4 regions of the Halobacillus salinarum genome follow, and region 4 is predicted to be linked to each of the others. Evidence: riboswitches for the same ligand, from Rfam matches in the RefSeq annotation. Region 4 holds a riboswitch; each other region holds the start of a gene.
What was found. Region 4 has a riboswitch for thiamine pyrophosphate ahead of MUN89_RS11590 (ECF transporter S component). Riboswitches for the same ligand answer to the same signal wherever they lie in the genome.
Positions count from the first base shown of each region.

Region 1: another riboswitch for thiamine pyrophosphate. It lies ahead of MUN89_RS13085 (acetylornithine deacetylase); the one in region 4 lies ahead of MUN89_RS11590 (ECF transporter S component).
Region 2: another riboswitch for thiamine pyrophosphate. It lies ahead of MUN89_RS19060 (ABC transporter substrate-binding protein); the one in region 4 lies ahead of MUN89_RS11590 (ECF transporter S component).
Region 3: another riboswitch for thiamine pyrophosphate. It lies ahead of MUN89_RS12760 (thiamine phosphate synthase); the one in region 4 lies ahead of MUN89_RS11590 (ECF transporter S component).

Region 1 covers NZ_CP095073.1:2,539,938-2,542,140, reverse strand. Annotated here, with positions in the region: gene tenA (thiaminase II) at 1-53, opposite strand, end outside; gene MUN89_RS13085 (acetylornithine deacetylase) at 60-1,340, opposite strand; TPP riboswitch at 1,491-1,599, opposite strand; gene MUN89_RS13080 (Bcr/CflA family efflux MFS transporter) at 1,654-2,203, opposite strand, start outside.
Region 2 covers NZ_CP095073.1:3,677,119-3,679,321, forward strand. Annotated here, with positions in the region: gene MUN89_RS19055 (NAD(P)/FAD-dependent oxidoreductase) at 1-990, shown strand, start outside; TPP riboswitch at 1,077-1,186, shown strand; gene MUN89_RS19060 (ABC transporter substrate-binding protein) at 1,296-2,203, shown strand, end outside.
Region 3 covers NZ_CP095073.1:2,476,335-2,478,537, reverse strand. Annotated here, with positions in the region: partial or broken gene thiO (glycine oxidase ThiO) at 1-609, opposite strand, end outside; gene MUN89_RS12760 (thiamine phosphate synthase) at 593-1,204, opposite strand; TPP riboswitch at 1,301-1,413, opposite strand; gene MUN89_RS12755 (hypothetical protein) at 1,664-1,936, opposite strand; gene MUN89_RS12750 (alpha/beta fold hydrolase) at 1,961-2,203, opposite strand, start outside.
Region 4 covers NZ_CP095073.1:2,264,763-2,266,965, reverse strand. Annotated here, with positions in the region: gene MUN89_RS11595 (ABC transporter ATP-binding protein) at 1-555, opposite strand, end outside; gene MUN89_RS11590 (ECF transporter S component) at 539-1,117, opposite strand; TPP riboswitch at 1,237-1,357, opposite strand; gene MUN89_RS11585 (MDR family MFS transporter) at 1,616-2,203, shown strand, end outside.

The DNA of each region.
Region 1 (2,203 bases), 280 kb from region 4:
AAATACTTTTCCCAAATTGTACTTGTCTTCTCGAACAGCCGATCTGTAAACATGAGTCATCATCCTTTCTTTTCACTATTCAAAAACCAACGATATAAAAAAGCGACCATTGTTTTTGTAAACTGAAGAAGCTGAATTCTGTCGATAGATTCATTGACCGCATGAGCTTGTTCCAGGGTTCCAGGGCCATATAAAATCGTTGGTATACCTGCTTCTGCCAACCATCCTCCATCGGTCACAGTCGGCGACATGGAGAATTGTACAGGTGTTTGGTTCACAAGCTCGTGGGCATGAGCAAGCATCTCAACCCCTGTGTGATGACGGTCGACAGAAAAGGAAGGGAAAATCTCTCCTTTTTCTTCGATCATCGAGTTCCCTCCCCATTGAAATGCAGGAGGATGTTCTCTGAGCCACGGATCAGCTTGAACTACATGGGAAAGGTGCTCTTCGATTTCATGAACAATGTCGTTGTAGTTTTCTTCAGGATAATAATGAACTGTGACCCAAAGTCCGCACCGGTCCGCAATAAACGCAGGATGCCTGCCTCCTTCGATAACAGCAGGATTGATCGTATTGGACCCGGGAGGGAACCCTGGACTGCTTTTTGTAATAGCCCAATGCTTTTCAAGCTCCTGCAGCCCGCTTATTATTTTCATCATTTTTTCAATTGTACTTGCTCCGTGCACACCGCCTCCAGCATGGATCATCGATCGTCTGCTGGCATCGTGAAATGTTTCTGGGCTCTGAAGGATGATCCAACCTGTAATCACCCCTCCCTGACCTTGAATCATACAGTTGCTTGTATCTGCTACTAAGGCAAGATCAGCGTGATATCCATTTTCACAGCAGGATTTTGTGCCGGCTTCGCCAACTTCTTCTCCTGCCGCAGACTGCACATATACCGTGCCAAGCGGTTCAATCCCCCATTCATAAAGCAGTTTTAAGGCAAATAAAATCCCGGCCATTCCTCCTTTCATATCTGCCGTGCCGCGTCCGTAAATCTTTTCCTCCGTCACTGCACAGGTAAAAGGATCAAAATCCCATTGTTCATTTTCTTCAATAGCTGCTACATCCAGATGTCCATTCAGAATCAGGCTTCCAGCATTATCCTCATCCCTTCCGAGTTTTGTTCCTGCCACAATAGAATCTCCAGGATACAGCTCCCATTGTTCAATGGAAAATCCTATTTTCCTAAGGTAATCACTGACGTAATCCTGGGCTTCTGTGGTGTTTCTTGCAGGAGGACTTACAGTTGGATAGGAGATTAAGTCGGATAACAGCTGGTACAATTCATTCTCTCTTCTCTCCACTTCTGATAATAATTCAGTTAGTTCTTTCATTTATTCACCTCCATTTATAATAAGAAAAGTAATCATAACGACCGGCCTCTCTGTTTCGGGAGTTTATGACTCTGTTTATTTTCATGAAAAAAGCCCGCTCCTTTAACGAAGGAGCGAGCTGTAGATAAAAGTGTACAAGATTGCGGTTGCAAGTGGCTCGCTTCACTTCCTTACGCTAGTATGACCTAGATCAAGTAATAAGGGTCAAAGCTTTTGTGCTTTTCTCAGCCGAAAGTACGCGGCTCCCCTAGTGAAGGTATATAAGATTCCTGGTTTTTATTAGAACATAGAAGTTTACTGAGTACAAGTTCAGTTAGTTTTCATTCAATGATAGCTTATTAGATTTTTCTATTTGCATCTTCCCCGTTAAACTAAAGAAAACAATAGATCCAATCAACGCTGTTGTAAATAAAAGCGCCCCCATTGGCACGGCTGAAGACTCATTGATACCAACGAGTGGAGAGACGATCGAACCGAATAATAATGGAAGCATCCCTAATACGGCGCTGGCGCTTCCCGCACGATGTGCCTGGTGCTCCATAGCCAGAGTAAATGTACTCGTTAACACCATCCCCATGGAGGTCATATATATGAAAATCGGGATAACAAGCCCTGCAAGCGGCCCTTTTATGATAGTCATGATAAGGAGAACAAAAGTGGCACTAACAGCAGTAATCACTGCTGTTTTCAGCAGGTTCCGCTCATGAACGATGCCGCCTAACCTCCCTACAAGAAAACTGCCGGTTATTATGGCAAGCCCGTTAATTCCAAACAAGATACTAAACACTTGAGGAGAGACATGGTAAATCTCCTGATATACAAAAGGAGTGCCGGACACGTAAGCAAAGCTGCCTCCATGTACG
Region 2 (2,203 bases), 1.4 Mb from region 4:
CTGCCTGAAGATATTCAAATTACTGTCATAGATCGCAATCCATACCATTCATTAAAAACAGAATTTTACGGAATTGCTGCGGGTACGGAATCCGATCGAAATGTACGCCTCGAATTTCCTGCTCATGAGCAGGTCGATTATGTGTACTCCGAAGTTAAAAAGATTGATACAGATAAAGACCAAGTGCTCGTTGAAGAGCCGCATGAACCCATTTCCTATGACTACCTCGTTGTAGCACTGGGTTGTGAAGACAACTACCACGGGATTGAGGGAGCTAAAGAATTTACAAAAAGCGTCCAATCTATCTCTCAAGCGAGAGAAGCCGGGTTTGCTGTCAGTGAACTGAAAGCTTACGGCAAAGTGTCTGTGGTAGGAGCAGGACTCAGCGGAATCGAAGTAGCTTCGGAAATCAGGGAAAGCCGACCTGATTTAAACATCCGGCTGCTGGATCGCGGTGAGACCGTACTCAGAGCCTTCGATTCAAAAATTCAAGATTATGTGGAAGAATGGTTTGCTAAAAATGATGTGGAAGTTCTGCATAATGCCAATGTAGGATATGTGGAAAAAGACGGGGTTTGCAACAATGGAATCTGCTTTATTAATGACGTCACTATTTGGACTGCTGGCGTCCGTCCAAACCATCTGGCAAGAGAACTCCCTGTTGAAAAAGATACTCAGGAAAAAGTAGTAGTCAATGAATTCTATCAAGTACCGAAACGGCCGAATGTTTACATTGTCGGCGATTGCGCCTCCTCTGAGCATTCGCCTAGTGCCCAGCTGGCAGGACAGCAGGGAGAACAAATTGCGGACATCCTTTCATCTGTTTTAAGAGGCGAAACTCCTCAGAAACCAAAGCCGCTCAAACTGAAAGGCGCATTGGGATCTCTTGGTAAATCAGACGGATTCGGAAATATGCTGCAAAAACCAGTTACAGGACTTCTGCCCCGTTTAGCTAAATCCGGTGTCCTTTGGCTGAATAAACGCCACTAAGACTCAAGTCTTAGTTATCACTTGAAATCAATTCTTATTTATGGCAGAGTTTTAGATGATTACTAAATAGTTAACCAACTAAATGAAGATAAATGTAGGGGGACCAGTAAAGCTGGTTGAGATTGTATCCGATAGATACTGACCCTTGGAACCTGACCTGGTTTATACCAGCGTAGGAAACATAATGAACGACTTATCGTTTATAATCATGTGCACCCTAGGCAAAGGTTCCAGGGTGCTTTTTATATGCTCATGGGTTCCACCAGGTATTCTTAAGTAGGTTAACAACATAAGGAGAATGAAAGATGAACAAATTACTAATTTCTTTGGCAATCCTCATTTTTGGACTTGCTGCCTGCTCTGGTGACGACCATGCCTCCCAGTCCTCAAGCGGGGAAGGCCAAAAGACCAAGTCTGTGAAACTAGTCCTTGATTGGACGCCGAACACAAACCACACCGGCATTTATGTCGCAAAAGAGAAGGGTTACTTTGAAGAGGCCGGACTCAACGTGGAAATTCTGATGCCGGGAGAAACCGGTGCTGATCAACTCGTTGCTTCCGGAAAAGCTGACTTTGGAATCAGTGCGCAGGAAGCTTTGACACAGGCTCGTGTACAAGACATTCCGATCGTTTCTATCGGGGCTGTCATTCAGCATAATACTTCAGGATTTGCGTCTCCGAAAGAAAAAAAGATTAGTTCACCTAAGGATTTTGAAGGTAAAACTTATGGCGGTTGGGGGGCACCTGTAGAGAAGGCGGTCATCTCCTCCATTATGAAAAAGGAAAACGCCGATGTGAACAAAGTAGATATCGTAAATATGGGAAACACCGACTTTTTTACTGCTGTCAAAAGAGATGTCGATTTCGCATGGATCTACTATGGATGGACAGGCGTTGAAGCAGAGCTTCGCAATCAAGAGCTTAATATGCTCTATTTAACGGACTACTCCGAGAAGCTTGATTATTATACCCCTGTGCTCACGACTAGCGAACGCATGATTGACAACCATGCCGATACCGTTAAAGCCTTTATGAAAGCCGTATCGGAAGGGTATCAATATTCCATCGACCACCCTGAAGAAGCCTCAGAAATTCTAATCGATGCCGTACCTGACCTTGACCCTGAGCTCGTAAAAGCCAGCCAGAAGTGGCTCTCACCAAAGTATAAAGATGATGCCTCACAATGGGGAATTCAGAAGGAAGAAGTCTGGCA
Region 3 (2,203 bases), 210 kb from region 4:
CGAAGCTATTATAATTTTTTCAGCAGTACACTCCCCGCGAGTGCTTTTCAGTTTATATTTACCATCCTGTGAACCTATAGCTGAAATGTCTGTCTCTTCAAACAATGCTCCTCCATAACTCAACGCTCCTCTTTTAAAAGCTTCACAAACATGTGCCGGCTCCACGTGCCCATCCTTTTCTGAATAGAGGGCTCCTGCTAATTGTGATGAGGAATGGGGGAGTCTTTCTCTCAATTCGTGCTCATTAAACCATTTCAATGCCGGGAAGGCAGACTGTTTACAGAGATGAGCGTGTTTTTCCTGCTCATTTAAAGCTAAGTGGTACATCCCTTTTTTAGAGAGACCGATGTCGATTGCTGTTAAGTCTTTTAACTCTTTTTCAAGACTATTATATAAATCTCTACTACGGACACAAAAGTCATAATAAGCATCCTTTACCCCATGCTCCGTGTGTACGCCCAGCATTCCAGCAGCAGCCCGGGTCGCTTCCCTCCCGCTTCTCCCTTTTTCAAAAACCACGGTATGAACCCCATGTTTATTCAGTTGGTAAGAAGCCGAATGTCCGATAATTCCTCCACCAATAACTGCTGCGTCATAATGATTGCCCATACAATTCTCCCTCCCTTTGGTATTGTTCTGCTGACGATCGGGGATCAGGATGGTCGAAGATCCCCGACATTACTGCAGCTCCTTGGGCACCCGCTTTTCCAAGTTGTCCTAAAGATGATGGAGTAATTCCCCCGATAGCAATCACAGGGACAGAAATAGAATCGGTGAGTTGTCTTAACGACGCTAATCCTTTAGGAGCTAAATTAGTTTTACTTGCCGTTTGAAAAACGTGGCCGTACATTAAATAGTCTGCTCCCTCTTTTTCTTTCTCTTGGGCTGATGCAAGTGAATGCACAGATACCCCTACTTTTAAATGAGGATACATGAACTTAATGTTTTTTACAGACGGACCAATTTCTGGTAAATGAAGAGTGGGGATTTCCAATTTTATGGCAAGGTCCACATGCTGATGGACGATCAATTTATGTTTAGGTACTCCCTTTTCAATTAAGTTCTCCATAAGCTGAAGGTATTCAACTTTTGTTACTTGCTTTTCCCGAATCACTATATATTTTAATGCATCCTCAATTTCCGGCAGGATAGCTAGTAAGCGTTGATAAGAGAGAACGCCATTGGTTACGGCAGTAATCTGCATCAGTTAGTTCCTCCTATTTTCATATAAAAAAGCCGCTTTCTTTAGAAGAAAGCGGCTTTATCCATCAAGGTAATTATTGATAATCATAGTACCATCGATTGACTCTCGTCACTTTCCTCCGCTGGTTCTAAAGCCAGTTCAGGTTCAAAGAGTCCCAAAGTTATACTTTGATCTCAGCCTTTAAGACAAAGGCACCCCTAGTGCATATGTATATTCGATTTGTTTATCACTTTACATGATCTTATGTAGTTCGTCCAGTGTATTGTCTACTTTTTATTTCAAATGGGATCCTTTACTTCTCTTCTTTATCTTCCTCTTCTTTCTCCATTTCGAGTCCTGACTTTCCCCAAAAGTATAGAAAACATCCGATAGAAACGATAATCAACAGCATCGTGACAAAACTAATGGCACTCGCACCCTCTTTTCCATTTTATGTTAATTTAACTATAACACAGATGATTACATATGGACATGGTTCTTTTGAGAAGGCAAATGTTTAGTAAAGTATGCAGCGGTGATAAATAATCCGAGTAAACAAGCCCAGGATACCGTTCCTGCTGCATTAAACAAATACGCGATTAAGGCAACAACAGGGGCTAAAAGAAAGCAGACAGGCGTCACAAAACTTTTCCAACCTTTATTTTCTTGCATCTGTTGTCTTTTTTTAATAATGATGGCTACAGCAATAATCTCTAGTAAAATCGTGGACATGATCATGAAGACCTTCAGCATCCTCTTCCCCTCCTCTATTTGATTTTATCGCCTGTGGTCATGAAAACCAATAGTTTCCAGGAATTTCTCTTGTTCTTCTAAAAAGGGATAGTGACTGCTTTGTTCAAAAACTACAAGATTGGCTTTAGGAATCAGCTTCACCATTTCTTGAGAAAAACTGAGCGGACATTGCTTATCATGTCTTCCGCACAGGATGAGAGTTGGGATTGAAATAGAAGAAAGCTGCTTAGTAACATCAAAGATAAGCGCTTCCCTGCCGAAAAAATC
Region 4 (2,203 bases):
TATCGACTTTATCGTATTCCATACCTCCTGCGTGCCTTCTCGATCAAGCAATGCTGTGGGTTCATCCAGAAAAAGCACTTCGGGTTCAAGCGCAAGTACAGAAGCAATCGCTGCGCGTTGTTTCATTCCACCAGACATCCAACGGATTTGCTGGTGGCTGGTTGCAAGACGAAGCCCCACTTTTTCGAGATAAGAGGAAATATACTGATCCATATCTTCCCTTGCTATTTGTAAGTTTTCTAACACAAAGGCAATTTCTTCATCCACATAAGGCATGCAGAATTGGCTGTCAGGGTCTTGAAAAACAATTCCTCTGCTTTCTGGAAGGTTAGCCGCGTCTGTTTTTATCGGCACTTGAATCGAATGTGGAATCAAGCCGGAAAGAACCTGCAGTAATGTAGATTTTCCAGACCCTGAGGGCCCCACAATGAGAATTTTCTCTCCTTTGTTAAAGGTAAAGGTTACATCTTTAAACAAGAGTTTTTCAGTCTGAGGAAATTTCAAACGCAGATTCTTAATACCGTACTTCTCTGTTATTTCAGTCCAAGGATTCATAATCAAGTTCTCCCGCAGGCCGAACCAGAGAAGCGACCCCTGTCTTTTCAAGTGAAGCAACTAAATAATAGCTGAATACCCCGGCAATTCCTATTGATCCTGCGATTCTTGCGACAATTAGTATGAACAAGTTCCAAACGGCAAGCTCACCTAAAAAACTATAGTAATAATCGATGAAGATGGAAACTAACGCAGAAGCAGCCGCTGCTAATGACACAATTATCAAGTCATAGCGCCGGTAACGGAACGCAGCGAAAACTACTTCTGCTGCGAGACCCTGGCCCAGGCCAAAGATAAGAGTAGCGACCCCCCATTCACCTCCAAAAATAAATTCTCCATGAGCAGCTGCCACTTCCGCCAATAAGGCCACACCAGGTTTACGAATCAATAGGTAAGCGACCGGTGCCGCAATGAACCACATGCCATAGATCAGTTGTTCAAGCTGCAGGCCGGCAGCTGAGACTATGCCATATAAAGGGCCCCAGACTTTATAAATGATTCCAAAAATAAGCGAAATGACGATCGTAATTAAAATGTCTGTTAATTTTAGTCCTCTTGTCAATTTTATCCTCTCCTTGTTTGATTTCGATCTGGTTACAAGAGGAAAAAAGTGAAAAAAAAGAACCACTTCTTTCCTGAGCAAAAGAAGTGGTTCTGCCGAATATCATCAATTGTTTATAATAATCCGCCACTCCACTTCCCTCCGCTGGTGTAAGCCAGATCAGGTTCTAAGGGTCTTAAAGTATGACTTTAATCTCAACCATTCTCCGGCTGCTGCCGGAAAGGTCCCCTAGTGGAAAAACATCATTCAATTATTTATGCATTTATCCTACACCATTCGCGTGAGTTATACAATCCCTACCTATAATTTTCACTGCTGTTTTCCATAGGGATAACGCAGTCTTTGCTCCCTGTATCTCTAAACAATCATGATAGTAAGCATTATGTTTGTGTGGATCATTCCATCACAGTATAATCTTATAAATAGTGAGCACGTTAAATGGATTTTTTATGTAATGGTATCATTTTTGTCATTAAAGTCATTAAGGAGGGTGTTATCGTGACGACACAGCCTTTCAATAAAATATTAATTGCTTCTCTATTACTGGCAGGTTCTTTTATCGCAATATTAAACCAGACATTGATGATTACAGCCATCCCTCCCATTATGGAAGAAATGCATGTGTCTGCAAATTCTGGACAATGGCTGACCACCGTATTCATGTTAGTCAACGGCATTATGATTCCTATTACAGCTTTTCTTATTGAACGCTTTACAACGAGACAATTATTCTTATCTGCAATGAGTATTTTTGTAGTAGGAACCATTATCGGAGCTATTGCTCCCAATTTTCAAATCCTGCTCCTCGGCCGTATTGTGCAGTCGAGCGGTGCTGGTATTATGCTTCCTTTGATGCAGACCGTTTTTCTTTTGATATTTCCAGTAAATAAACGCGGAGCAGCCATGGGGTATATTGGACTCGTCATTTCCTTTGCCCCTGCTATCGGCCCTGCCCTATCAGGCTGGGTTACGGAGAATTACTCGTGGCGGCTGTTGTTTTTAATTATCCTCCCTATCGCTATTATTGATATTATCATTGCCTTCTTTGTGATGAAAAACGTAACCGAACTGACCTATCCGAAAATG